2 regions of the Cupriavidus sp. 22TCCZM01-5 genome follow, and region 2 is predicted to be linked to the other one. Evidence: riboswitches for the same ligand, from Rfam matches in the RefSeq annotation. Region 2 holds a riboswitch; the other holds the start of a gene.

Region 1 (14,464 bases), on a different contig from region 2:
GTCCACGGCGACCTGAGGATCGGAACCGCCGCGCGGATTACGGGGAGCGTCAAGGCAACCGGCTCGATCCGGCTGGAGGACCATGTCCGGATCGATGGCGCGCTCGTGTGCGGTAGCGCGCTTTTCGTCGCGCCCTGCTGCGCCATCATGGGCCCCGTTATCGCGGAAGAATCGGTCAGCATTGCGGAAAACTGCCAGATAGGCCTCTTGTCGAGGCCAACCTCGTTAGCCGCTCCGGAGGTGTGTGTGTGGCGTGGCACGACGGTGCATGGCGCGGTGAGCGCAATTGTCGGAGGGAGGGCAATGCCGGCCGCCATGGCTGCGCCTTGCGACGAACATGACTAGAATCCGCGGCCTTCTTCTGATGTGTGCGCTCCTGCTATGCGTGAACGGCCACGCTTCGGAACTGCGTCTCACCGGCTACCAGCGGTCCGACGGTGCGATCACGACCTACTATGGCGGGGACACGATCGATCCCTACTTTGCCTCGAAAGCGTTGCTGTCCGCATCGGACATCGGCCTGGACGCACGCGCCGCCGCACGCCGGTGGATCCGCTGGTTGTTGCCAAGACAGCTCAAGAGCGGGCAGTTCGAGCGCTATTGCCTGGTCCGCGGCCGCTTCGTGGGGTGTCGTCAGGCGGACGCGGACGATGCCCTGCTTGCCACCTGGATGGAGTTGCTGGTGCGGTTTTCACCGCCAGAGGGCATGCCCCCCGCATGGAAGCGAAGCTTCGATATGTCAAGCCGCTATCTCGACGGTCTGCGCGACAAACGGCTCGGTGTCTTCAATGTCGCCTCCGACCTGCCGGTTGCACTGATGATGGACAACGCGGAGATCTCCAGCGCCTTCAAGGCCGTAGCCAGATACGCGCAGGCCACCCATGACAAGGAAGCCGCCGAGCAGTGGACTCTCAAGGCGCAGCAGCTCGACCGCGACATCCTGCAAGTGTTCTGGCAGCCGGGCCGCGGCTTCGCCGTCAGCACCCAGGCGCGCGACAAGACCGAGTTCTATCCGGACACGGTGGCGCAGATATTTCCTATCCTGTCTGGAATCGTTCCCGACAACGAGCGGGCTTCCGCGCGTTACCACGCCTGGATGAAGCAACACCGCTTTGTCTGGCTGCAGATGCCCGAGACGGATTATCCGTGGGGCCTGGTGGCTCTGGTGGCTGACAAGATGGGTGACGCGGACGCGATCACCTGCTGGCGCGTGCGCGCGACCCAGTTCAGGCACGGGACGCACTGGAACGTCCTGGAGGAGGCCCTGTATCAAGCGTTTGAATCCAGACTTACCCCGGAGCAGGCCGTGGCGCCCGTGCCGGGTGGCTTGCGATGTCGATAGCCACTTCTTGCCGGTAGTAATCCATAACAATCAAGCAGGGCTCCCAATGCGTCGAGCCGAAGGCATTGGGGCCATGACCACCGAAGAGTGATGACCATATGCGCCACAGAAACCGATTGGGAAAACCCGCCCACCGCAGCATTGCAAGCTGGCTTCCGCTGCTCGGCATGCTGATGGCGGTGGCGTCATCGGATGCCCTCGCCCAGGCGGAAGCCACGGCGCCGCGCGTCTTTGCACCGCTGCTCGGACGATTCAACCGCAGCGACCCGGGCAATGTCCGATCCAACCGTGGCGTGATTGCGTTGACATATGGCCGGGACAAGGACCAATACACCACGTGGAAGTACGACGGGGGAGATGAATCAGCTGACTGGCGAACAGACCTTGCTGCGCGATTTCACAAGCCACGACGTCTCGTTGACCTGGCGTAAATGGATCACCAAGACGTGGGGTTCAATTTGCGCGCGACCTACTATGAAAACCCGTCCTACAAGCGAAAGCAAGCGGAGGCCGGTATCTTCGTTGAGTTCTGATCATGACGCATCCATCCAGCCAGGCATCGGCTGCACCCGACAAAGGCGAGTCTCTGGGCCGTACAGTGATCAGTGTGGCGCGGCACCGCTCAATGGATCGCCTCAATCTATCGGCACCGACCCTCGCCGGTATCGTGCTGGTGCCATTGCTGTTCAACGCGGTCGAATGGTTGCTGCATAACTATCTCAGTGCCGGCTGGACAGGCGTCTTCGCTTTCTGGCTCGGGAAACTCGAGATCCAGGGCGTGGTGGCCGAACGCCTGACGAGCGTGGCCGGATTCGATCTGCCGTTGCCGCACCTTGACGCGATGGCGGCGCTGCCCGATCTGGAGACATGGTGCATGACCGCGGCGCTGACGATTGCCGCTGGCCTGCTCACGCTGCGCCTGCCTGCCAGGATGCTGCCGCTGCGCTACTTCCTCCTGTTTGCCCTCTTTATCCAGTTAACGGCGCTCGCCTTCTTTGCCGTGGTACCCGAGCAGTTCCCTTACACCGTGAGCAGCTATATCGACAACGGCATGAAGACTGCTGTCGGCTTCCTCGTGGTCCTGCCGTGGGCGCATGCGCTGGTCTACTATGTCTTCGACTTCTCATGGTCACGGAAGATAGCGCTGACAGCGATGACGCTGGCCTTTATTGTCGTGGCCGTCCCGTTGCAGCTATTGCTCCATGTCTACGTCGTGCAGAAATTTTCGTTGTTGTGGCTTCCTGTGCTGTCGTTTGTGTTTGGTCCTACGCTGATTGTTTTCGGCTGTATCGCACTGTATGGATGGGGGATGAGCTGGAAGCGATTGAGAGGACGAAAGTGATTGCGGAACAGATGGCTTTGCTTTCCGTTCAGTGCAGAGATCGGTTGCCGGCTTGAGTGAGGTAGTCGTGGGAATCCGCACCGGGTCCCCGGGGCGTGCAGGCGCGAGGAGCTGCGCGCGCTTGGTTACATCTTCGAGTCGCAGACCGACACCGAAGTGGTGGCCCACCTGGTCCACCAGGCCTACACTTGCCCGGACAGCGCCACGCGCGGCGACCTGTTCGCCTCGGTGCGCGCGATCACCAAGCGCCTGCACGGCGCCTACGCCATCGCGGTGGTCTCGAAAGACCAGCCCGATCGCCTGGTCGGCGCGCGCTCGGGCTCGCCGCTGGTGGTGGCGCTCGGCGAGAACGAATCCTTCCTGGCCTCCGATGCCCTGGCCGTGGCCGGTACCGCCAATCGCGTGATCTACCTCGAAGAGGGGGACGTGATGGAACTCACGCTCGACAGCGTGACGATCCGTGACGCCTGCGACCACGCCGTCGAGCGCGAGGTGCGCGAGGTGAAAGCGTACGCCGCCGCGGGGTCATACCGCCACTTCATGCAGAAGGAGATCTTCGAGCAGCCACGCGCGTTGAGCGATACGATCAATGGCATAGACGTCATCAGCCCGGACATGTTTGGCGAATGCACGGCGCAGACCTTCGCGCGGGTCGACAGCGTGCTTGTCCTGGCCTGCGGCACCAGCTACTACTCGGGCTGCACCGCCAAGTACTGGCTCGAATCGATCGCCAGGATCCCGACCCAGGTGGAGGTGGCCAGCGAGTATCGCTATCGCGAGACCGTGCCCAAAGTTGCCGTTGCTGGTGCGCACGGCCAGTGGCGTGGCGCTGACCGGGGCCGGACAACGGCTGCTAGCTCACGCGCGGCTGGTGGTCGGCCAGCTTGCGCGTGCCAGCGACGACCTGGCCGTGCTGCGCGGGGAGCGCGTCGGCACGCTGTCGCTGAGCGTTACGCCGTGGATCATGCTGACGTTCCTGCCCCGCGTGCTGACGCAGTTCCGCCAGCGCATGCCGGAGGTGCAGGTGGAGATGTTCGAGGGCCTGACCGCGGTGGCGCTGCCAAGGCTCAGGGAGGGCACGCTGGATTTCGCCATCGGGCCGTTTACGGCCGCGATGTCAACGCAGGAATTCGACTGCGAGCCGCTGCTGCGCTACGGGTCCTGCGTGATCGCCCGCAAGGAGCATCCCGGCGCCGGCGCACGCTCGCTGCATGAGCTGCTGGAGCACGACTGGGCCGTCAACTACACGGCGTCGAGCTACGACGCCTTCATGCAGAACCTGTTCTGGCAGCACGGCGCCAGCATTGCGGCCAGCCGCCTGCACCGCGCCCACTCGGTCGCGCTGATGTTCGAACTGATCCGCCATGCCGGCATGCTCAGCTACTGCCCCAGGCCCTTGCTGCTGTGTGACGCGATGCAGGACTGGGTGCAGCCGCTGAACATCGCCGAGCAGTTCGAGACCACCCGGCTGGGCATCATCGGCCGGCGCAACACCATGCGCAGCCAGGCCGCGCAGTGCTTTGCCGATTGCCTGCTGCAGGAGGTGCGCCGGCGCTCGCGCTCGGCGGCCAGGGCGGACGCCGAGTTGTTCGCGCTGCTCGATATGCTGTTCTGACCGTGCGCGGCAAGCTCAGGCGCGTGCCGGCTCGCCGTCCTTCAGCCGCCACAGCGCCAGCGGATTGCCGTCCTGCAGCGCGGCCGGCAGCAGTTCGGCAGGCACGTTCTGGTAGCACACCGGGCGCAGGAAGCGGTCCATCGCCGTGGTGCCGACCGAGGTCGTGCGCGTGTCGGACGTGGCCGGAAACGGGCCGCCGTGAACCATGGCGTATGACACTTCCACGCCGGTCGGATAGCCGTTGAACAGCACGCGGCCCACCTTGCGCTCCAGCAGCGGCAGCAGCTGCGCGGCCACGGCGTAATCGCCGCGGTCAGCCTGCACGGTGGCGGTCAGCTGGCCTTCCAGCTCGCGCGTGACGGCGAGCATGTCCTCGACATCGCGGCAGGCCACCAGCACGGTGGACGGGCCAAACACTTCGGCATGCATGCGCGGGTCGGCGATAAAGTGCTGCGCCGTGGTCTCGAAGACCGCCGCGCGGGCCTGGTTCGGGCCCGTGCTGGCCTGGCCGCTCACGATACGCGCGAGGCCGTCGATGTCCGACAGCTTGCTGATGCCGTGTTCGAATGCGTGCTGGATACCCGGCGTCAGCATGGTGCCGGCCGGCTTTGCCGTCACGGCAGCGCCGGCTGCCGCGCGGAACCTGTCGAGTGCCGGGCCTTCAAGGGCGAGTAGCAGGCCGGGGTTGGTGCAGAACTGGCCCACGCCGAGCACCAGCGAATCGGCCAGGTCGCGCGCGATGGCTTCGCCGCGTGCCGCCAGCGCTTCGGGCAGCAGGAAGACCGGGTTGATGCTGCTCATTTCCGCGTAGACCGGGATCGGCTGGCCGCGGTTGCTGGCGACCTGCATCAGTGCCAGGCCGCCGGCGCGCGAGCCGGTAAAGCCCACCGCCTGGATGGCCGGATGGGCCACCAGTTCCGTGCCGACGGTGTGGCCGGCGCCGGTCAGCAGCGAGAACACGCCTTCGGGCAGGCCGGCATCGGCCACGGCCTGGCGGATCGCGCGGCCGACCAGTTCGGACGTGCCAGGGTGCGCGGGATGGGCCTTGGCCACCACCGGGCAGCCGGCTGCCAGGGCCGAGGCGGTGTCGCCGCCGGCCACGGAGAAAGCGAGCGGGAAGTTGCTGGCGCCGAACACTGCCACCGGACCGATCGCGATCTTCTGCATGCGCAGGTCGGGGCGCGGCGGCGTGCGCTCGGGCAGGGCGCTGTCGAGCGTGGCAGCCTGCCAGCGGCCGGCGCGCAGCACCGTGGCGAACAGGCGCAACTGGCCGGTGGTACGGCCGCGCTCGCCTTGCAGGCGGGCGAGCGGCAGTGCGCTTTCGGCGTGGGCGCGTTCGATCAGAACGTCGCCGAGCGCCTCGATCTGGTTGGCAATCGCTTCGAGGAAGCTCGCGCGTTGCTCGGGCGAGGTGGCGCGGAAGGTATCGAATGCCGCTTCGGCCAGGTCGCAGGCACGCGCCACATCGGCGCTGCTGGAACCGTGGAAGACCGGTTCCAGGGTCTCGCCAGTGGCCGGGTTGATGGCGTGGAAGGGTTCGTCGATGCCGTGCACGGCGCTCGCGCCGATCAGCATTTCGCCGGTAATCGTCATGTCTGGGTTTCCTGCAAAGGGACAAGAGGAGCGGAGGCCGCCGTCGAACGGAGCGGTCCGTTCAGGTGTGCCGCGGCGGAGGTTTCATCTCGTAGGACATCATATGACATGAGGCGGTTGACCGCAACCGCCCGGCTGCGGCCGCTCAGGCGGCGGCCGACGCCTTGCGCAGGCGCTCGCGGCTGTTGGTCAGGTGCATGCGCATGGCGGCCTTGGCGGCTTCGGGATCGTGGCGCTCGATCGCGTCATAGATATTCTCGTGCTCGAAATGCACGCGTTCAAGGTACTGGGCGCGTTCCTGCGCATTGACCTGCAGGCGGCTGCGCGGGATCAGCATGGTCCCCAGGTGGCCCATGATGTCGGTGAAATAGCGGTTGCCGGTGGCGCGGGCGATGGACAGGTGGAACTCGAAATCCGCGCCGACGGCGTCGCTGCCTTCCGTGGCGCTGCGCTCCATGGCGTCGAGCGCGCGACGCATGGCGGCAAGCTGCTCGTCGCTGCGGCGCGTCGCGGCCAGTCCGGCTGCCTCGGCCTCCAGGCTGACGCGGAACTCCAGCATGGCCAGTACGTCCATGGCAGTGCCCATGGTAGCGGGGTCGATGCGGAACGGCGACGACGTTTCCGCCGGGCGCGCCAGCACGAACGTGCCAATGCCGTGGCGGGTTTCCACCAGCCCGCTGGCCTGCAGGCGCGACAGCGCTTCGCGTACCACGGTTCGGCTTACGCCGAAGCTGGCCATGACCTCCGACTCGGTGGGCAGCTTGTCGCCCGGCTTGAGCTGGCCCTGGCGGATGCTTTCGGTGAGGCCGCTCACGACTTCCTCGGCCAGCGTGCGGCCGCGGCGGCGCAGGGGTGCGGGAGGAGTCATCTGGGCGTCGGACATGGGCGTGCGAAGGGCGTAGGGAAATTGCGGCCTTGACCTGGCCGGAATGTGGTCATTATACTCGGTTGTAAGTCATACGACGACTGATAACGTATGCTGTGAGATCGATGATGCGCAGCCAGCGATATATGCCGCGGCCCACGCCGCCGCGCCAACGAACGCCAATCAGATTCTGGAGACAGCCCGCATGAACGCTTCACAAGCCGCCAGCCAAGGTGACCATCCCGCCACGCCCGTCGTGACCGAACTCACCGTGGTGCCGGTCGCCGGCCACGACAGCATGCTGATGAACCTGTCCGGCGCGCATGGCCCGTACTTCACCCGCAATATCGTCATACTGCGCGACAGTGCGGGCAACACTGGCGTGGGCGAGGTGCCGGGCGGGGAGGGCATCCGCCAGACGCTGGAAGATGCCCGGCAACTGGTGGTGGGGCAGCCCATCGGCCAGTACCAGGCCATGCTCAACCGTGCGCGCGCCGCCTTTGCCAGCCGCGATGCCGGCGGCCGTGGCCTGCAGACCTTCGACCTGCGCATTGCCATCCATGCCGTGACGGCGCTGGAAGCCGCGCTGCTGGACCTGCTCGGCAAGCACCTGCAGGTGCCCGTGGCGGCGCTGCTCGGCGAAGGCCAGCAGCGCGACGCGGTGGAAATGCTCGGCTACCTGTTCTATATCGGCGACCGCCGCCGCACCACGCTCGACTACCGCACCGAGCCGGAGGCCGGCAACGCGTGGTTCCGCCTGCGCAATGAAGAGGCCATGACGCCCGAGGCCATCGTGCGCCTGGCGGAAGCCGCCTACGAGCGCTATGGCTTCAACGACTTCAAGCTCAAGGGCGGCGTGCTGCGCGGCGACGAGGAGATGGAGGCGATCCTCGCGCTGCACGAACGGTTCCCGAAGGCGCGTGTCACGCTCGACCCGAACGGCGGCTGGCTGCTCAAGGACGCCATCCGCCTGTGCCGCGACAAGCATGGCGTGCTGGCCTATGCGGAAGATCCGTGCGGCGCCGAAGACGGCTACTCGGGGCGCGAGATCATGGCCGAGTTCCGCGCGGCGACCGGACTGCCCACGGCGACCAATATGATCGCCACCGACTGGCGCCAGATGGGCCACGCGGTGCGGCTGCAGTCGGTCGACATCCCGCTGGCCGACCCGCACTTCTGGACCATGCAGGGCTCGGTACGGGTCGCGCAGATGTGTGCCGAATGGGGCCTGACATGGGGATCGCATTCCAACAATCACTTCGATATCTCGCTGGCAATGTTCACCCACGTGGCCGCCGCCGCGCCGGGACGTATCACCGCCATCGACACGCACTGGATCTGGCAGGACGGCGAGCACCTGACGCGCGACCCGCTGAAGATCGAAGGCGGCATGGTGCAGGTCCCGAAAACGCCGGGCCTCGGCGTGGAGCTCGACATGGAGGCGCTGGCACGCGCTCATGCGCTCTACCAGGAAAAGGGCCTGGGCGCGCGCGACGACGCGATCGCCATGCAGTTCCTGATCCCGGGCTGGAAGTTCGACAACAAGGCGCCCTGCATGGTCCGCTAAGGGACGCGTCGGCTGGCCCGGCAGGCAGCGACCAATCAAACCTCAACAGGAGACAACAATGATCGATCTTTCCACGCTGCTGCGCCGCTGTGCCGGCGCGGGCATGGTCCTGGCAGCGGTAGCGGCCGTGACCGTCGCGAGCGGCGCGGCCACGGCGGCCAGCCCGGCCTGGCCGCAAAAACCGGTTTCGGTGGTGGTGCCGTTCCCCGCGGGCGGCTCGACCGATACCATCGCACGCATGCTGGCCGTGCCGCTCAACGAGAAGCTGGGCCAGCCCTTTGTCGTGGATAACCGGCCCGGCGCGACGGGCGCGATCGGCGCGACCTTCGTCAAGCGCGCGCCGGCGGACGGCTACACCATGATGGTGGCGTCGATCGGCGTCTATGCGGTGAATCCGTTCCTGCAGAAGAACCTGTCCTATGATCCGGCCAGGGACTTCGACCTGCTCACCGTGGCAGTACGCGCGCCCAATGTGCTGGTGGCCAACCCGAACTTCCCGGCCAAGACCATGCAGGAACTGGTCGGCTACATGAAGAAGAACCCGGGCAAGGTCGCCTTCGCGACCTCGGGCGCCGGTTCGTCGGACCACCTGACTGCGGCCCTGTTCTGGCAGAAGAGCGGCACCGACGGTTTGCACGTACCGTACAAGGGCGGTGCGCCGGCCATCTCCGACCTGCTCGCCGGACAAGTCGATGTGTCGTTCCAGAACATCAACGCGGTGATCCAGCATATCCGCAGCGGCAAGCTGCGCGCGCTGGCGGTGACGTCCGACAAGCGCGCGGCGGTGCTGCCGAACGTGCCGACCATGGCAGAAGGCGGCGTGAAGGACGTGGAAGTCTATTCGTGGCAAGGTGTCGCTGCGCCGCGCGGCCTGCCGCCCGACGTGAAGAGCCGCCTGCACGGCGCGCTGGTCGGCGCGCTCAACGAGCCGAAGATGCGCGACAAGCTGGCTGAAAGCGGCTTCGAGGTGGTGGCCAATACGCCCGAGCAGTTCGTGCAATTCGAGAACCAGGAGCTCAAGCGCTGGAAGTCGGTGATCGAGCAGGGCAAGATCACGATCGAGTAGTAGGCAGGCGAGTCATCTTGCCGGTCCCGCTGCCGCAAGGGAGCGGGGTGCCTCGACAAGGGCGGCCATGAGGCCGCCCTTGTCATTTCCGCCGGCCGCGAGCGATGCCGCGCATTTGGTTGCAGCAGTTTTGACTGTCGGGGAACTTCGGTCGCGGATGCGATGCTGGCGCAGGGCGTGATCTGAGGGCCTTGGCCTGGGCGTTGCTAGGGATAACCCGATTCCCCGCGCCCGGGCACTTCCAGATATCATCGCCATGCGGCCAGGTTCCAAGCCTGCCGCAAAGCGGCGCCGGACCAACCCCCGGCGCCGTGCGACCTCGCAGGAGAGACCGGAACGCCGCCAGGCGGGTCCGGCGCCGACGGAGCAACCGCCCCGGAAACTCTCAGGCACCGAGGACTGTGGCGTCGCAAGTAAAGATCTGGAGAGAGGCGCTTCGCGCCCACCGAAGGGGACGGCATGGCCAGGCCATGTCCAAGCTCTCAGGTACCACGGACAGATGGGGCAGGGGACCGGCAACGGTCAAATTCATCCTTGCTTCAGGACAATCTGTCATGTCTCACATGCTCGTCATCGGCGCCGGCATTACCGGCGTCACGACCGCCTATACCCTCGCGAAACAGGGCTATCGCGTTACCGTGCTGGACCGTCACCACTATCCGGCGATGGAAACCTCGTTCGCCAACGGCGGCCAGCTTTCCGCATGCAACGCCGAGGTCTGGAACAATGCCGGCACGCTGCTCAAGGGCCTAAAATGGATGATGAGGCGCGACGCGCCGCTGCTGCTCAACCCGCGCCCGTCGTGGCACAAGTATTCGTGGCTCGGTGAATTCGTCGGCAACCTGCGCAACTACCGCGCCAACACCATCGAGACCACGCGCCTGGCCATTGCCGCGCGCCAGCGCCTGTTCGAGATGGCCGAGCGCGAGCAGATCGATTTCAATCTGGAGCGCCGCGGCATCCTGCACTTCTATCACGACCGTCCCAGCTTCGAGGCCGCGGGCCGCACCAACCAGATGCTGGTGGAAGGCGGCCTGGAACGCTATGCCGTCACGCCGGAAGAGATCCGTTCGATCGAGCCGACGCTGCAGGGCAACTACTACGGCGGGTACTACACGCCGTCCGATTCCACCGGCGACATTCACAAGTTCACGCGCGGCCTCGCACGCGCGTGCGAGCGGCTCGGCGTGACGTTCGTGCATGGCGTGGACGTGAAGTCGGTGGACCTGCGCAAGGATGGCGTCACGATGCGCGTGGCCGCGTCGGAAGCCGCCGTGGCTTCGGGGCAGGGTGGGGGCGAACGCGAGATCGCGGGGACGGCGGTGGTGGTGTGCGCCGGCGTGGGCAGCCGCCATATCGCGGCCATGCTTGGCGACCGGCTCAATGTCTATCCGGTCAAGGGCTATTCGATCACGGTGCATCTCGATGACGAGCGCAGCGTGAAGAACGCGCCGTACGTGAGCCTGCTCGACGAAAGCGCCAAGATCGTGACCAGCCGGCTTGGGGCCGACCGTTTCCGCGTTGCCGGCACCGCGGAATTCAACGGCGACAATCGCGATATCCGTGCGGACCGCATAGCGCCGCTGGTGTCATGGGTACGGCGCAACTTCGATATCGAGACCTCGCGGTCGGTGCCGTGGGCCGGCCTGCGGCCGATGATGCCCGACATGATGCCGCGGGTCTCGCGTGGCCGCGCCACGCGCGTGTTCTACAACACGGGACACGGGCACCTGGGCTGGACGCTGTCGGCCGCCACGGCAGCGATGATCGCCCAGACCATCGCCGCGAGCCATCCGCTTCACTGACCCTCAGTCCTCTGTCACCCCGGCCGGCGCCATGCGCCCGGCCGCGCGGTGCGCCACCAGCTTCTTGTAGAACGCCGCGCGGCTGATGCCGATGGCCGCGGCAGCGCGCGGTACGTTGCCACGGCTAGCGGCCAGTGCCTGCGACAGGTAGGCAGCCTCGTACTGCGCCATGGCGTCGGCGTAGCCCGGTGGCGCCGGCGTATCGCTCGCCGCGGGCACCGGGGCGGACGCAGGGGCCGGCGCCGTGACCGCGCGCCGGCCCAGCAGCGGGGCCAGCATCGACGCATCGACTTCGCCGCCGTCGTGCATCATCACCAGGCGCTCCAGCGTGTTGCGCAGTTCGCGGACATTGCCTGGCCAGTCGTGTTCGCCCATCAGGGCGAGCGCACAGTCGGACAGCACCGGCGCGTCGCGTTCGGTGCGCCTGCAGATTTCTTCGAGGATCGCGTAGGCAAGCGGCAGCAAGTCCGCTTGGCGCAGCCGCAGCGGCGGCACGCAGATCGGCACGACATTGAGCCGGTAGTAGAGATCCGCACGGAACTTGCCCGCTTCGACCAGCGCGGGCAGGTCAGCCGAGGTTGCGGCAATGATGCGCACATCGGAACGGATGATGCGGTTCGAGCCGATCGGCTCGATTTCCTTGTCCTGCAGCGCGCGCAGCAGCTTGCTCTGCAGCGAGAGCGGCATGTCGCCGATCTCGTCGAGGAACAGCGTGCCGCCATCGGCCAGTTCGAACTTGCCGACGCGTCCCTTGCGCTCCGCGCCGGTGTAGGCGCCGGGAGCGGCGCCAAAGAACTCCACCTCCAGCAGCGCTTCCGGAATCGCCGCGACGTTGACGGTGACCAATGGCCGGTCGGCGCGCAACGATCCCGCATGGATGGCATGAGCCAGCAGTTCCTTGCCCGTGCCGGTCTCGCCAAGCAGCAGCACGGGCGCATCGACCTGCGCCGCACGGCGCGCCAGGCGCTTGACCTCCAGCGTGGCCGGCGAATTGCCGACGAAGCTCGCAAACGTGTACTTGGCGCGGCGCGCCTGCTCCAGCGTGCGGCGCGTCGCGGCCAGCTCGTCGCGGGCGCGCGTGTAGTGGGACAGCAGCGGCGTCAGGGCCTTGAGTTCGTCGAACAGCGCGAAGCCCACCGCGCCCACGGTGTTGCCGTCATCGTCCTTGATCGGCAGGCGCATCACGATCATCGGCTCGCGCGCGGCTTCCATGATGTCGAGCAGGATCGGCTTGCCAGTTGCCACCACCTCGCGCAGCAGGCTGTTGGGAATGACCCGCTCGCAGTCGAGCCCGATCGCATCCCGCGGGTCGGCAAAGCCGAAGCGCGCCGCATAGCGCTTGTTGATCCACACCACGCGGCCGTTCACATCGACCACGATGGTGCCTTCGCTGAAATTCTCGAACGTGCGGAACAGCGACTCCATCGCGCGGCGCGCCACGGAATCGTAGTTGCCCAGTACGTTGTCCCCGGCTTCGCTCAGTGTTTCCATGTTCTTATTCTCGAATTGGAGACGAATAGTCTCACAAGCGAGCGCGATCTTATGGGCGGGATATCCCACACTGTCTCGAAATCAAGACGCGACAGAGTCGAAGCGGCAGGGAAATTGGCTGTAAGAGGCATATTCGTCACGTTTAATGCTGGCATGCTCCGTGCGAAGTCACCCGGTCCCCGGATGCGCGGGCCCTGCCGCGCTGCCTGTCACGAATGAAATTGGCAGGGCACTTTCGGGCGCCGGGGCCTATATTTCCCAGACCAAGAACAATCCTCGCGGAGACTTCATGTCCTTTGTGATCGTCGTTGCTGCCCTTGCATTCCTGATGCTTGCCGCCTATCGCGGCTACAGCGTCATCCTGTTCGCCCCGCTGGCCGCGCTCGGCGCCGTGCTGCTGACCGAGCCGTCGGCCGTGGCGCCAGCCTTTACCGGCATCTTCATGGAGAAGATGGTCGGTTTCGTGAAACTCTATTTCCCGGTGTTCCTGCTTGGCGCCGTGTTCGGCAAGGTGATCGAGCTGTCCGGCTACTCGCGCTCGATCGTCGCGGCCGCCATCCGCTATATCGGCAGCTCGCGCGCGAACGCGGTGATCGTTGCCGTGTGCGCGCTGCTGACCTATGGCGGCGTGTCGCTGTTCGTGGTCGTGTTCGCGGTCTATCCGTTCGCGGCCGAACTGTACCGGCAGAGCAATATCCCGAAGCGGCTGATGCCGGGTGCGATCGCGCTGGGCGCGTTCTCGTTCACGATGGATTCGCTGCCCGGTACGCCGCAGATCCAGAACATCATCCCGACCACCTTCTTCAAGACCACCGCATGGGCGGCCCCCGTCCTTGGCGTGGCCGGTGCGCTGTTCATCATCGTGGTCGGCCTGGGCTACCTGGAATGGCGCCGCCGCGCCGCGATGGCGAAGGGCGAGGGCTATGGCACGTCGCTGCTGAATGAGCCGGAACCGGTGGAGACGGCCCAGTTGCCCAGCCCGCTGCTGGCCCTTGCGCCGTTGGTGCTGGTGGGTGTTGCCAACTTTGTGCTGACGCGCAAGATCCCGCAGTGGTACGGCGCCACCAGCGCGCTGGAACTGCCGGGGCTGGCCAAGCCGGTGACCATCCCGACCGCCTCTGTGGTTGCGATCTGGGCGGTGGAGGGCGCGCTGCTGCTGGGCATCCTGCTGGTGGTGGTGACCGCGTTCGGCACCGTGCGCCAGCGCTTTGCCGAAGGCAGCAAGACCGCCGTGGGCGGCGCGCTGCTGGCAGCCATGAACACCGCATCGGAATACGGCTTCGGTGGCGTCATCGCCGCGCTGCCGGGCTTCCTGGTGGTGGGCGACGCGCTGCGTGCCATTCCCAATCCGCTGGTCAACGCGGCGGTCTCGGTGAGCGCGCTGGCCGGCATCACCGGTTCGGCGTCGGGCGGCATGAGCATTGCGCTGGCAGCCATGGGCGACACCTTCATCCAGGGCGCGCAGGCGGCCGGCATCCCGCTGGAGGTGCTGCACCGCGTGGTGTCGATGGCCAGCGGCGGCATGGACACGCTGCCGCACAACGGTGCGGTGATTACGCTGCTGGCCGTGACCGGCCTTACGCACCGCGAGTCCTATCGCGACATCTTCGCCGTCACCATGATCAAGACGATGGCGGTGTTCTTCGTCATCCTGGTCTACTACATGACCGGCCTGGTCTGACCATTTGCCGCATCAAAGCCCCTGGCGGTTCGCTGGCCTCTTGCGCTGACAAGGGGGAGCGGACCCAGGCGATTCACCATACGTCCGCCGCGTGAGC
Region 2 (14,464 bases):
CGCCGCCAGCACCGCCGCGAGCGTACCCAATCCACAACATGCATTCCCGTCAGGCTTCATGGCGAAATCCCCTGTGAGTCGGTCGGCGCTGCATGCGTCACGCTGCAGCGCATCCGGGTGCCGGAGAAATCAGTATTGCAGCGGGTGGCGCGAAGTCAATTCAGAGTTTTTGGAGGGCGGAATAGACGGGTTCGCCGCGCGTCACGCGCCGTGCGGCACGCTTTCGCCGTCGCGCAGCCCGAGCCGCCTGTTGGCCGGCACGGCCACGTCGATCAGCTTGGGCCGAGGCAGGTTCAGGTTGCGCATCATTTCGATGAACTCGTCGCGCGTGCGGCCGGCCACGCGACTGTTGTGCGCGCGCTCCTGCGCGATCGTCGACGAGGTTTGGCCCTTGTAGTCGTGCGCCGGGTAGACCAGCGTGTCGTCGGGTAGTGCAAACAGCTTGCGCGTCAGGCTGTCGTACAGCGTGCCGGCATCGCCCGACTGGAAATCGGTGCGCCCGCAGCCGTCGATCAGCAACGCGTCGCCGGTGAACACGCGGCGCACCGTGCCGTCCGGCGCGGGCTCTTCCCACAGGTAGCTCATGCTGCCGGCGGTATGGCCCGGCGTATGGATGGCCCGCAGCACCTGCGCGCCGAACGTCAGGGTATCGCCATCGATCAGCTGCTTCTGTGCGGACCTGATGTCGCACCCGGATGGTGCCGCGGTGTGCGCACCCGTCTGCATGGCGACATGGCCGGCCGAGGTGATGTGGTCGGCATGGGCATGCGTCTCCACCACCCACGCAAGGCTGGCGCCCGCGTCGCGCAGCACGGCCATGTCGCGTTCGAGCTGGTGGTCGACCGGGTCGATCAGCACGGCATCGCGCGTGGCGGCATCGATCAGCAGGTAGGTGAAAGTGGACGAGGTGTCGTCGAACAGCTGGTAGAAAGTTTGCATGGCCGCCTCGCTTTTTGCTCTGGTTCTGGCAGGCGCCCGCGGTGGCGCCATGGGGAGACTGGCGCCATGATACGCCGCACCGGGCTCAGCATTCCACGATATTCACCGCCAGCCCGCCGCGCGCCGTTTCCTTGTATTTGGTCTTCATGTCGGCGCCGGTTTCGCGCATGGTCTTGATGACCGAATCGAGCGATACGTAGTGCGTGCCGTCGCCGCGCAACGCCATGCGCGCGGCGTTCACGGCCTTGACCGAAGCCATCGCGTTGCGCTCGATGCATGGGATTTGCACCAGCCCGCCGACCGGATCGCAGGTCAGGCCCAGGTTGTGCTCCATGCCGATCTCGGCGGCGTTCTCGACCTGCGCGGGCGAGCCGCCCAGCACCGCCGCAAGCGCGCCAGCCGCCATCGAGCAGGCCACGCCAACCTCGCCCTGGCAGCCAACCTCGGCACCGGAGATCGACGCATTGAGCTTGTAGAGCAGGCCGATTGCGCCGGCGGTGAGCAGGAAATCCACCACGCCCTGCGCGTTGGCGCCGGGCACGAAGCGGTCGTAGTAGTGCAGCACGGCCGGGATGATGCCCGCCGCGCCGTTGGTCGGCGCGGTCACCACGCGGCCGCCGGCGGCGTTTTCCTCGTTGACGGCGATCGCATAGAGGTTGACCCAGTCCATCACGGACAGCGGGTCGGACAGCGTGCGCTCGGCGCGCTCGGTCAGGCTGCGGTACAGCTCCGGCGCGCGGCGGCGGACCTTGAACGGGCCGGGCAATTCGCCATCCGTGCGGCAGCCGCGCACCACGCAGGCCTGCATCACGTCCCAGATATGCAGCAGGCCGGCGGTGACGTCGTCCTCGCTGCGCCACGTGAGCTCGTTTTCCATCATCAGGCGCGCGATGCTCTTGCCGCTTTCGCTCGCCATCTCCAGCATGTCCTTGCCGCTGCGGAACGGGTGCGGCATCTGTTGCGCCGCCTTGAGCACCTGCGTGTTGGGCGCGCCCGCGGTGACGACGAAGCCGCCGCCAACTGACAGGTAGCGCGCCTCGCGCAGCGACGCTCCCTGCGCGTCGAAGGCGTGGAACTTCATGCCGTTCGGGTGCTCGGCCATGGCCTCGCGGCGATAGAACGCGATGTGTTCCTTCTCGATGAACGGGATCGGGTGGCGGCCCAGCAGCGACAGCGTGCGGCTCGCGCGCAGCGCCTTGAGCCGGCCGTCGATGGTGTCGGGATCGATGGTATCGGGCGCTTCGCCCATCAGGCCCAGCATCACGCCCTTGTCGGTGCCGTGGCCCTTGCCCGTAGCGCCGAGCGAGCCATACAGCTCCACGCGCACGCTGGCGACCTGCGGCAGCAGGCCATCGCGCTCCAGGCCCTGCGCGAACATCAGGGCAGCGCGCATCGGGCCCACGGTATGCGAGCTCGACGGGCCGATGCCCACCTTGAACAGATCGAAGACGCTGACTGCCACGGATCACTCCTGAAGTCATTGCCGCTTGCGGATGGCAAGCGGGCATTGCAGGTTCAAACTGCGTCGTCCTTGCCGACTTCGCTCCAGACCGACGCATCCGGCTTGGGCGGCGCGGCGCCGGCCGGCTGCTGGCGCAGCTTGACCGATACCGTGCCGTCGGTTTCCAGGATGGCGAAATGCACGTCGGCGATGCTGCTGCTGCCGGCGTGGCGCAGTACCTTGTTGAGGTCCTCCATGCTGACGCGCTGGCTGCGCATCACGTCACGCAGCAATTTGCCGTCATGGATCAGGAACTGCGGCCGGCCTTCCACGAAGACCTCCAGCTTGCGGCTGCGCCAGGTCAGATAGGCAAGGCCGGCATTGGCGCCCACCAGCGTGATGGCCAGGATCAGCCCGGCGGTCACGGAGTTGTCCCCGGCGTTCATGGCGTTCTGCACGGCGTTGGACAGTACCAGCAGCAACACCAGGTCGAACGGCGTGAGCTGGCCGATCTGGCGCTTGCCCGACATCCGCAGCAGGGCCAGCACCGCGCCATACACGATCAGTCCGCGCAGCACGAACTCCCACCAGGGGGCACTGAGATTCCACATGCAGCCTCCGCTGTGCTGGTGGCGCCGCGACGCGCGGCGCCCCTGTGTCGAGCATAGCGCGCGCGGCGGCCGGCCGTCACCGGACGCCGGGCGAAGGACGGCCTCAGTCCTGGGCGTACTCGCTCATCGGCACGCAGCTGCAGAACAGGTTGCGGTCGCCGTAGACGTTGTCGGCGCGGCCGACCGGCGGCCAGTACTTCTGCGTGCGCAGCGATGCCACCGGATAGGCCGCCTCTTCACGCGTGTACTTGCGCGTCCACTCGTTGGCCGTGACCACGGCCGCGGTGTGCGGGGCATGCTTGAGCGGGTTGTCCTCGCGGTCGAAGGTGCCGTCGGCGACACGGCCGATTTCCTGGCGGATCGCGATCATCGCGTCGATGAAGCGGTCCAGCTCGTGCAGGGCCTCGCTTTCGGTCGGCTCGATCATCAGCGTGCCCGGCACCGGGAAGCTCATGGTCGGGGCGTGGAAGCCGTAGTCCATCAGGCGCTTGGCCACGTCCTCGTTGCTGATGCCGGTGTCCTTCTGCAGCGGGCGCAGGTCCAGGATGCACTCGTGCGCCACCAGGTCGTGCTGGCCCGTGTACAGCACCGGGTAGTACGGCGACAGGCGCTTGGCGACATAGTTGGCGGCCAGGATCGCGTTCTCGGTGGCGGCGGTGAGGCCGGCCGAGCCCATCATGGCGATGTACATCCACGAGATCGGCAGGATGCTGGCCGAGCCGAACGGCGCGGCCGAGACGCCGCCGATGCCGTTGTCGTCGCGGCGATAGCCCACGCTGTCCTGGTTCGGCAGAAAATCGGCCAGGTGCGCGCCGACGGCCACGGGACCCACGCCGGGGCCGCCGCCGCCGTGCGGGATGCAGAAAGTCTTGTGCAGGTTCAGGTGCGACACGTCGCCGCCGAAGTGGCCCGGCGCGGCCGTGCCGACCATGGCGTTCATGTTGGCGCCATCCACGTAGACCTGGCCGCCGTGCTGGTGCACGATCTCGCAGATCTGCTGCACGCCCTGCTCGAACACGCCGTGCGTGGACGGGTAGGTGATCATGATGGCCGCCAGGTTTTTGCTGTGCTGCTCGGCCTTCTTCGCCAGGTCCTCCAGGTCGACGTTGCCGTTCTCGTCACAGGCGACCACCACCACCTTCATGCCGGCCATCTGCGCCGACGCCGGGTTGGTGCCGTGCGCCGACGACGGGATCAGGCAGATGTCGCGATGGCTTTCGCCGCGGCTGGCGTGGTAGGCGTGGATGATCAGCAGGCCGGCGTATTCGCCCTGCGAGCCGGCGTTCGGCTGCAGGCTCACGGCGGCATAGCCGGTGGCTGCGCACAGCATGTCCTCGAGCTGGTCGATCATCTCGCGGTAGCCCACGGTCTGGTCCAGCGGCGCGAACGGGTGGATCTGGCTGAACTCGGGCCAGGTCACCGGGATCATCTCGCTGGTGGCGTTGAGCTTCATCGTGCACGAGCCCAGCGGGATCATGGTGCGGTCCAGCGCCAGGTCCTTGTCGGCCAGCATGCGCAGGTAGCGCAGCATCTCGTGCTCGGCGTGGTGCGTGTTGAACACCGGGTGCGTCAGGTAGGCGCTTTCGCGTGCCAGGTTGGCCGGGAAGGCGTCCTCGACCGTTGCCTCGATGGCATCGAACGTCAGCGAGGCCGGCAGCGGCTTGCCGTGCGAGAAGATTTCCCACAGCGCCACCACGTCGTCGCGCGTGGCGGTCTCGTCGAGCGACACGCCGATGCGCGTCGCGCCGGCATGGCGCAGGTTGATGCCGCGCTCGGTCGCGGCGGCGTGGATCGCTTCGGTATTGAAGCCGGTCTCGAACGTCAGCGTGTCGAAGAACGTCGCGTTGGTACGCGTGAAGCCGAGCGTCTGCAGGCCCACGGCCAGCGTGGCCGCCAGGCGATGCACGCGCTGCGCGATGCGCTTGAGGCCTTGCGGGCCGTGGTACACGGCGTACATCGACGCCATCACGGCCAGCAGCACCTGAGCGGTACAGATGTTGGACGTGGCCTTCTCGCGGCGGATATGCTGCTCGCGCGTCTGCAGGGCGAGGCGGTAGGCCTTGTTGCCCTGCGCGTCGATGGTCACGCCGACCAGGCGGCCCGGCATCGAACGCTTGTAGGCATCCTTCACCGCCATGTAGCCCGCGTGCGGGCCGCCGAAGCCAAGCGGCACGCCAAAGCGCTGCGAGTTGCCCACGGCCACGTCGGCGCCCCATTCGCCCGGCGCGGCGATCAGCGTCAGCGCCAGCAGGTCGGCGGCCGCCACCACCAGGCCGCCGGCCGCGTGCACGGCGTCGGCAATGGCGCGGTAGTCGGTCACGTCACCATTGACGCCCGGATACTGCAGCAGCACGCCGAACGCGTGGGCCGAAGCTGCGTCGGCAGCGGGGCCGACCTTCACCTCGATGCCCAGCGGCTTAGCGCGCGTGCGTACCACTTCCAGCGTCTGCGGCAGGACGTCGTCGGCCACGTAGAAGGTGTTCGACGCGTGCTTGTTCACGCGCTGCAGCAGCGTCATGGCCTCGGCCGCGGCGGTGCCTTCGTCCAGCATCGAAGCGTTGGCGATATCGAGGCCGGTCAGGTCGGTGACCATCTGCTGGAAGTTCAGCATGGCCTCCAGGCGGCCTTGCGAGATCTCGGGCTGGTAGGGCGTATACGCGGTGTACCAGGCCGGGTTCTCGAAGATATTGCGCAGGATGACGGCCGGGGTCAGCGTGTTGTAGTAGCCTTGGCCGATAAAGCTCTTCAGGACCTTGTTCTTGCCAGCGAGCTTGCGCAGCTTTGCCAGTGCGGCCTCCTCGGCCAGCGGCTCGGTGAATTCGCCCATCGGCATGCCGTCGCGGCGGCGGATGGCCTCGGGGATCACGGCGTCGATCAGCGCGGCGCGGCTGCTGTAGCCGAGCACCTTGAGCATGTGCTGCTGTTCGGGCGTGTCGGGGCCGATATGGCGAGCGGCGAAGGCGTCGCGCGCCTCCAGTTCGGCCAGCGTGGGCCGGTTACCTTGGGCGGCGGTCATGGGAAGCGGGGCGTTCATGGCAAGAACCTCGTTGGGGCGCGGCGGCAGGTGGTCAGCCATGCCGCCGCGCATCGATACAGTGGCCGGCCCATGCTTGGTGCAGGGGCCGGCGGGCGTGGCGTCAGGCGCCGACGCTGGCCTTGTAGGCGTCGGCCGACATCAGGCCGTTGACGTCGTCGCTGTTGGCCGGCTTGAGCTTGAACAGCCACGCGTCGAAGGCGTCGGCGTTCACGCTTTCCGGCGCGGCCGTGGCGGCCTCGTTGACGGCGATGACTTCGCCGGCCACCGGGGCGTAGATGTCGGAAGCGGCCTTCACCGATTCCACCACGGCGAGCGCGTCGCCGGCGCCAACCGACTTGCCCACTTCGGGCAGTTCCAGGAAGACGATGTCGCCCAGCGCGTCCTGCGCATGGTCGGTGATGCCGATGGTCAGGGTGCCGTCGGCTTCGACGCGCACCCACTCGTGCGACTCGGTGTATTTCAGGTCAGCGGGGAAATTCATGAGGGTTCTCCGGATTCAGATTTGTTCTTGATTCGGGCGCCTGCCATCGGTGGATGGTGCAGGCGCGACGGGCGACCGTTGTGGTGGGCCGGGGCGTTGCCGCCTCAGCTCACGAGTGCCTTGCCATTACGCACAAACGGCAGTTTAACCACAGTCGCCGCGAGTTTGCGGTCGCGGATCTCCACCTGGACGGTATCGCCGACCGCCACGCCCATCGGCAGGCGTGCGAAAGCGATCGACTGCGACAGGGACGGACTGAAGGTGCCGCTGGTGATTTCGCCGTCACCGGCCGCGGTGATGACCTTCTGGTGGGCGCGCAGCACGCCGCCCTTGTCGCGCAGGATCAGGCCCAGGAACTGCTGGCGCTGGCCGGCGGCGGCGAGTGCCGCCTTGCCGGTGAAATCGCGCTCGCTCTGCAGGTCCACGGTCCAGGCCAGGCCCGCGTCCAGCGGCGAGACGTTGATGTCCATGTCCTGGCCATACAGGTTCATGCCGGCTTCCAGGCGCAGCGTGTCGCGCGCGCCGAGCCCGGCCGGGCGCACGCCCGCGGCATCGAGCTTTTCCCAGACAGCGGCAACGCTCTCGGCGGGCACGACCAGTTCGAAGCCGTCTTCACCTGTGTAGCCGGTACGCGCGACCATGATCTCGCCGATAGCAGGATCCTGCACCACGACGGCGTTGAAGGGCTTGAGGGCGTCGGAAGGCTGAGTGGACGGGAAGGCGCTCCACACCTTGGCGCGGGCATTCGGGCCCTGCACGGCAACGATGGCCAGCGGCAGCACGCCAGCCGGGGCCACGTCATCGCGGCGCGGGGTGATGGTCACGCCGCTGCCGGTGGCGTCATTGCGCGCGCCGATCCATTCGATATCGCCGAGCGCCGTGCTGGCATTGACGACCAGGCGGAAGCGGTCCTCGGCGAAGAAATATACGATCAGGTCGTCGATCACGCCGCCTTTCTCGTCGAGCATGCACGAGTACAGCGCCTTGCCCGGGGTCTGCAGCTTGTCGACGTTGTTGGCCAGCAGGCCGCGCAGGAACGCGCGGGTATTCGGGCCCGCCAGGTCGACCACGCACATGTGCGACACATCGAACATGCCGGCGTCGCCGCGCACCGCGTTGTGTTCTTCGATCTGGGAGCCGTAGTTGACTGGCATGTCCCAGCCGCCGAAATCGACCATGCGGGCGCCGAGAGCGCGGTGGATGGCGTTGAGGGGCGTGGCCTGGAGCGTCATGGGAATCCTCGGGGGCAATCTCGGTTGCGAAAACGAAAAAAGGGTCATCCGCCGCAACGCTTGCTTCGCCCGAATGGCGTCGCAATCCGCTGCGGCGGATGACCCCTCTGTCCTCGATACCTGAGAGATTACGAGGCGGCTCTGCCTGATGGCAGGCCCGGTCCTCGCGCGCCCCTTCGGTGGGCACGCTCGCCATCTTAATGGCGGGTGCCGCTCTCCAGAGTGCGGCATGCATCGTGTGCATGTTGCATGCCGATCCGAACGGTCCGTGGTGCCTGAGAGTTTTCGGGTGATACCCCTTCGGCGGCGCAATACTGTGCGCGCTCTCCCGGTCGGATGCGCGCAATGTACGGGAGGGCCCTGCCTTTGTCAACGCGGCAGGCCCGCCCGCTTTCGTCACCCCTTAGCGGTGATGGTGGTTGTCGTCCGTGACCACGTTGCCGACCACGCCGCCGAGCGCGGCGCCGCCGAGGGTACCGACCGCACTGCCGTTGGTCAGCACGGCGCCGCCCACGCCACCGGCGGCCGCACCGATTGCGGTATTACGTTGCTTTGGCGTCATATCGGAACAACCGCCCGCGAGGGCCGCTACTGCCACGCCTACCAGTGTCGCCTTGCCAAGGGCTCGTAGAGTTCTCATGATTGGCTCCGGAAGTGACTTCAAACAGGCCCGGGACGGATCGGAATCCCTCCCGCCTACTCATTAGAAACCGCGATGTGCCGCCGGTTTTGGGACTTACCAAGTGTTACCCCGGTAACATGCGCGCCAAGCAAATACCGGTTTCCGCTGACAGAACCGCCGCTGTCGCGCGTGTTAACATGGCCGGCTTCGCGCCGGCCGCCGACATGCTGCGGCATGTTGCGTACCAGGCGCCTCCGCCGCCCCGCCCACGTCAGACACATCCCACGCATGACCCACGGCCTGAATGCTGCCCAATCCGAAGCCGTCCGCTACCTGGACGGGCCCTGCCTCGTCCTTGCCGGCGCGGGTTCGGGCAAGACGCGCGTGATCACGCAGAAGATCGCGCACCTGATCGAAGACAAGGGCTTCGAGCCGCGCCACATCGCCGCCGTCACGTTTACGAACAAGGCGGCCAAGGAGATGCAGGAGCGCATCGGCAAGCTGATGGAGGGCAAGACCACGCGCGAGGGCAAGCGCCTGCCGCTCAGGCAGCTCACGGTGTGCACGTTCCACTCGCTGGGTGTGCAGATCCTGCGCCTGGAGGCCGAACACGTGGGCCTGAAGCCGCAGTTCTCGATCATGGATTCCGACGACTGCTTCGGCCTGATCCAGGAGCAGCTTGGCACCACCGACAAGAAGCTGATCCGCGGCGTGCAGAGCACCATCTCGCTGTGGAAGAACGGCATGGTCGATCCGGAAGCGGCCATCGCGCAGGCCGCCAATGCAGACGAGCACCAGGCCGCGCTGGTCTACCGCAACTACGTGGCCACGCTGAATGCCTACCAGGCGGTGGATTTCGATGACCTGATCCGCCTGCCGGCCGAACTCTTCGCGCGCAATGAAGCGGTGCAGCTCAAGTGGCAGAACCGCCTGCGCTACTTCCTGGTTGACGAATACCAGGACACCAACGCGTGCCAGTACCAGCTGCTGAAGCTGCTGGCGGGCGGGTCGCACCTGCGCGCGCCGGCGTTCACCGCCGTGGGCGATGACGACCAGGCCATCTACGGCTGGCGCGGCGCCACGCTGGACAACCTGCGCTTGCTCCAGACCGATTTCCCCGACCTCAAGGTCGTGAAGCTCGAACAGAATTACCGCTCGACCGTGCGCATCCTCGAAGCGGCCAATTCGGTCATCGCCAACAACCCGAAGCTGTTCGACAAGAAATTGTGGAGCGAGCACGGCATGGGCGACCCGATCGCCGTGCACCCGATGAACGACGAGGAGCACGAGGCCGAATCCGTGGTGTTTCGCCTGTCAGCGCACAAGTTCGAGCGCCGCGCGCAATTCCGCGACTACGCGATCCTGTATCGCGGCAATCATCAGGCGCGGCTGTTCGAGCAGATCCTGCGGCGCGAGCGCATTCCCTACGTGCTGTCGGGCGGCCAGAGCTTCTTCGACAAGGCGGAGATCAAGGACATCTGCGCCTACCTGCGGCTGATCGCCAACCCGGACGATGATCCCGCCTTCATCCGCGCGATCACCACGCCGCGCCGCGGCATCGGCAACACCACGCTGGAAGTGCTGGGCACGTTCGCGGGCCAGGCCAAGGTGTCATTGTTCGAGGCTGCCATGATGGGTGGCATCGAAGCGAAACTGCAGCCGCGCCAGCTCGAGCCGCTGCGCGTGTTCTGCGAATCGATGGTGCGCCTGGCCGATCGCGCGACCAAGGACCCGGCCAGCGTGGTGCTGGACGACATGATGGAAGGCATCCACTACGAAGCCTACCTGTATGACGCCTTCGACGAGCGCCAGGCCCAGTCGCGCTGGACCAACACGCTCGAGTTCCTTGACTGGCTCAAGCGCAAGGGCACGCGGCCCGAACCGGAGGGCGAGGGCGAAGCCACCGGTTTCGACAATACCGACGGCTTCGGCGACGAAGGCAAGAACCTGCTCGAACTGACCCAGACCGTGGCGCTGATGAGCATGCTGGAAGGGCGCGAGGAAGACCCCGACGCGGTGCGGCTGTCGACGCTGCACGCGTCCAAGGGCCTCGAATATCCGCATGTGTTCCTGGTTGGCGTGGAAGAGGGCATCCTGCCCCATTGCCGCGAGGACGAGGACATGGGTGACGAGAAGATCGAGGAAGAGCGGCGCCTGATGTACGTGGGTATCACGCGTGCCCAGCGCAGCCTGCATATCAGCTGGTGCAAGAAGCGCAAGCGCGCGCGGGAGACATATTCCTGCGAGCCTTCGCGCTTCATCGGCGAGATGAAGCTGGAAGAGGCGCCCGCGCCGAAGGATGAGACACCGGCAATGAGTCCCAAGGACCGGCTTGGCGCGCTGAAGGCTTTGCTCGGCAATGGTGGCAAGGCGGCGCAGGGGTGAGATTTGCGGGAGGCAATATTGCCGATACCAAGCGATATGAATGGGACATGGCCCACGTGCCGGCGCGGGCCTAATATTTTCCGGCGTTGGCGCGGAGCTGTCTTGTGCGGGCGTCGGGCGGTGACGCGGGAATAGGGAAGGGTTGGGGGTGTCGTGTGTTTCGCCGGCTACGCCGGCGAAACAGCGGCGCCTGCCAAGCACGACAACCCCACCATCACCCATCCCCGCACTCCGCTTATCGCCTTGATCTCAGGCGCGCACGCCCGTGTATCGGGCCTGATACAAAGGCGCCACAGGGACCTACCGCGCGCCTGAAGCGGCCAGCTGCACGTAGCGCGAGCCGCGCTGGCCCTGCGTGAAGTCGAGCGTGAAATCGCCCACGTCGATGCGTGCCTGCAGCGCGCGCCGCAGTTCCACCGTGCCGTTGCCGTGCCACCCGCCCAGGGCGCGCACCAGCCACGCCGCGCCGATGTATCCGGCGATGGTCGCAGGCGAGGGCGGTTCATCGAGGTATTGCTTCATGCGGGCCACATGCTCCTTGACCACGCGCAGCGTGGCGGCCTGCGGGCCGGGGGCGACCTGCGTCAGCACCATGCCGCCCGGGTAGCCTGCGCCGAGCACTTCGCGCGCGACCGCAGGGCTGACCGCGGACAACCCGACCAGGAATCCGTACCAGCCTTGCGCGGCCAGCGCGCGGCCCAGGCTCGCATAGGCGAGCGTATCGCCCGCTACGATCACGGCACCCGGCCGTTGCGCCGCGATGGTGCGCGCTGCGGCGTCCGGGCTGCCGCCCAGCGGCACCGCGCGCGTGCCCGTCGTGGATTCCAGCCGGGTCAGCCACGATGCACCGTTGCCGGACGCGGTGGCGGCGAACTCCGCCGAAACCGCCAGGGCCACGCGGGTCAGCCCATAGTCGCGCAACTGCTTCACCGCGGCGTCGAGCTCGGCCTGGTAGTCGGCCCGCGTGAACCAGACGTTGTCCGCGCTCAGGGCAAGGCCCGAGAGCGGCGCCACGATCTGCACGCCGCGCCGGTGCAGTTCGGGCGAGGCCGCCAGCGCGGGCAGCAACCGGTCGCCCGGACCGAACAGCAACTCGGCATGCTCGCTATCCACGAGCGACAGTGCCTGCGCGAGCGCCGCGCGCGGATCGGCATCGGCGTCGCGCACGACATGCGCGATCCGCACGGGCCCTCCCGTGGCGTTGGCCGCGTCGAACATGACCTTGGCGCCCGCCAGATAGTCGCGCGCCAGATCGGCCTGCGCGCCGCTGCGGTCGAGCAGGTGCCCGACCACGGCAGTGCGCCGGGCCGGTGACTGGGCCAGGACCGGCGGCGTGGCGGCCAGTCCGCCAAGCGCCAGCATCAGCTGGCGGCGTCGCGGGGAGTCTGGCAGCGCTTCGCCGCGCAGCGATGGGTACGGCAAACAGGGCAGGATTGAAGGCATGGGAACACGGTTGGCTGAGCGATCCGGGCGGTGGCTGCCGGAGATGCGGGGCGCAGCGTATCCGGCATCCGTGACAGAAATGTGACGCAGTCCCCCCGCTCACGAGGGGTGTGCGCAAGCATTGCGGCGGTGGTGCTTGACGCGGGTCAAGTCCCTGCACGCGTCGCGGAACTAGCATGGACCGTCAAACTCCCCGATAAGTCCGCCCCCATGAACACGTCATCCACGCCATCCGCGGCGCTCGACCGCCGCGCCTTGTCCGACTTCCGCGCGCTGGCAGGCCGAATCGACGGCAACGGTCCGCGTTATACGTCCTACCCCACGGCAGACCGCTTCCATGGCGGCTTCGACGAAGCCGCCTATCATGCTGCGCTGGCGGACTGCGGCGCGGCGGCGCCGGCGCCGTTGTCGCTGTACCTGCACATCCCGTTCTGCGAGAACATCTGCTACTACTGCGGCTGCAACAAGGTCATCACGCGTGACCATGGGCGCAGCGCCAAATACGTGAGCTACCTAGGGCGCGAAATGGCCCTTGCTGCGGCACACCTTGGCGGGCGCAGGCAGGTGTTGCAATCGCACTGGGGTGGTGGCACACCGACTTTCCTGAACCCGGCCGAGATGCGCCGCGTGATGGCTTCGCTGCACGAGCACTTCGACCTGCCGGCCGACGGCGAGCACTCGATCGAGATCGATCCGCGCCGCGTCGACCACGAACGCATGGCGTTGCTCGCCGAACTCGGCTTCAACCGTGTCAGCCTCGGCGTGCAGGATTTCGATCCCGAAGTCCAGCAGGCCATCCATCGCGTGCAGCCGTTCGAGGAAACCCGGGCGGTGGTCGATGCTTCGCGCGAACTGGGGTTCCGCTCGGTCAGCCTGGACCTGATCTACGGGCTGCCGCACCAGACCACGGCGCGCTTCAACGCGACGGTGGAGCGGGTACTGACGTTGCGGCCGGACCGGCTCTCGGTCTACAGCTACGCGCACCTGCCGCACGTCTTCAAGCCGCAGCGGCGCATCGATGAAAACGCCTTGCCGAGCGCGGGCGAGAAGCTCGACATTCTGGTCTCCACGATCGAGCGCCTGACCGCCGCCGGCTACGTCTATATCGGCATGGACCACTTCGCGCTGCCCGACGATGACCTCGCCGTGGCCCAGCGCGAGGGCCGGTTGCAGCGCAATTTCCAGGGCTACTCCACGCATGCCGGCTATGACCAGCTCGGCTTCGGCATTTCCGCGATCGGAGCCGTGGCGGGACGATACGTGCAGAACGCGCGCACGCTGGACGACTATTACGCTGCGCTCGACGACGGCCGGCTGCCGGTCATACGTGGCTTCGCGATGGAGCGCGACGATCATCTGCGCCGCGAGATCATCGGCGCGCTGATGTGCAACGGCGTGCTCGACATCGCGCAGATCGAGGCACGCCATGGCATCGATTTCGCGGACGTGTTCGCCGCGGAGCTCGGCGATCTCGACCGGCTCGGTGCCGATGGCCTGGTCCGCCGCGAGCCGGGCCGCATCGAGGTGACCATACTGGGCCGCCTGCTCGTGCGCCGCGTGGCCATGGTGTTCGACCGGTACCTGCGCGAAGATGCCGCGCGGCCGCCTGCCGCGCAGCCAGCCGCCAACGACGGTGCCGAGCCGGTGCGGTTCGTGCCGCGGTACTCGCGCGTGGTCTGAACCGGCGGCGCCATTCCTGGCGCACGGCGACAGGCGAAGAACCAAAAAAAAGCCCGCGAACCAGTCGCGGGCTTTTTTTACAGCGCAGCCGGTATTACTTGGCAGCGCTCGCCATGTAGTCGGCGGCGGCGAGCACGTCGGCGTCCGGGCCGGCATAACCGCCCTTCGGCGGCATCACGCCCTTGCCCTTCAGCGCGAAGTTGTGGACAGCGTCCATGCCTTCCTTCAGGCGTGGTGCCCAGGCGGCCTTGTCGCCGAACTTGGGAGCACCGGCAACGCCAGCAGCATGGCAGGCGGCGCAGACCTGGTCATAGACCTTCTTGCCCACATCGGCGGACGCCGCGGCAGGTGCAGCGGCCGGTGCCGGCGCAGCAGCAGCGGGCGCTGCCGGGGCGGCGGCTGCCGCAGGTGCGGCACCAGCGTCCGTTGCCGCGGTGGCGGCCGGAGCAGCGGCGGCCGGAGCCGGCGGCTCGGGGAACTTGGCGCCGCCGGCGTCAGCCATGTAGACCACGGCGCGGCCCAGTTCGTAGTCGGAATAGTCGTCCGGCGTGGTGCCCGCGCGGGCCTGCATGGCGCCCTTGCCGTTCAGGAGG

Evidence for each region. Region 2 has a riboswitch for glycine ahead of gcvT (glycine cleavage system aminomethyltransferase GcvT). Riboswitches for the same ligand answer to the same signal wherever they lie in the genome.
Region 1: another riboswitch for glycine. It lies ahead of AC3FNH_RS09240 (D-amino acid dehydrogenase); the one in region 2 lies ahead of gcvT (glycine cleavage system aminomethyltransferase GcvT).

The regions. Positions count from the first base shown of each region.
Region 1 covers NZ_JBYOJR010000007.1:90,500-104,963, reverse strand. Annotated here, with positions in the region: gene AC3FNH_RS09290 (bactofilin family protein) at 1-345, shown strand, start outside; gene AC3FNH_RS09285 (MGH1-like glycoside hydrolase domain-containing protein) at 338-1,342, shown strand; gene AC3FNH_RS09280 (hypothetical protein) at 1,441-1,773, shown strand; gene AC3FNH_RS09275 (hypothetical protein) at 1,878-2,684, shown strand; partial or broken gene AC3FNH_RS09270 (glutamine--fructose-6-phosphate aminotransferase) at 2,787-3,473, shown strand; gene AC3FNH_RS09265 (LysR substrate-binding domain-containing protein) at 3,490-4,299, shown strand; gene AC3FNH_RS09260 (aldehyde dehydrogenase (NADP(+))) at 4,315-5,892, opposite strand; gene AC3FNH_RS09255 (FadR/GntR family transcriptional regulator) at 6,038-6,775, opposite strand; gene gudD (glucarate dehydratase) at 6,963-8,324, shown strand; gene AC3FNH_RS09245 (Bug family tripartite tricarboxylate transporter substrate binding protein) at 8,383-9,390, shown strand; glycine riboswitch at 9,703-9,802, shown strand; gene AC3FNH_RS09240 (D-amino acid dehydrogenase) at 9,945-11,195, shown strand; gene AC3FNH_RS09235 (sigma-54 interaction domain-containing protein) at 11,199-12,686, opposite strand; gene AC3FNH_RS09230 (GntP family permease) at 12,976-14,367, shown strand.
Region 2 covers NZ_JBYOJR010000010.1:42,671-57,134, forward strand. Annotated here, with positions in the region: gene AC3FNH_RS12100 (hypothetical protein) at 1-60, opposite strand, end outside; gene AC3FNH_RS12105 (MBL fold metallo-hydrolase) at 202-939, opposite strand; gene AC3FNH_RS12110 (L-serine ammonia-lyase) at 1,025-2,401, opposite strand; gene AC3FNH_RS12115 (DUF421 domain-containing protein) at 2,455-2,991, opposite strand; gene gcvP (aminomethyl-transferring glycine dehydrogenase) at 3,095-6,025, opposite strand; gene gcvH (glycine cleavage system protein GcvH) at 6,129-6,509, opposite strand; gene gcvT (glycine cleavage system aminomethyltransferase GcvT) at 6,614-7,741, opposite strand; glycine riboswitch at 7,839-7,972, opposite strand; glycine riboswitch at 7,994-8,082, opposite strand; gene AC3FNH_RS12135 (YMGG-like glycine zipper-containing protein) at 8,145-8,381, opposite strand; gene AC3FNH_RS12140 (UvrD-helicase domain-containing protein) at 8,652-10,748, shown strand; gene AC3FNH_RS12145 (ABC transporter substrate-binding protein) at 11,049-12,191, opposite strand; gene hemN (oxygen-independent coproporphyrinogen III oxidase) at 12,402-13,871, shown strand; gene AC3FNH_RS12155 (c-type cytochrome) at 13,966-14,464, opposite strand, start outside.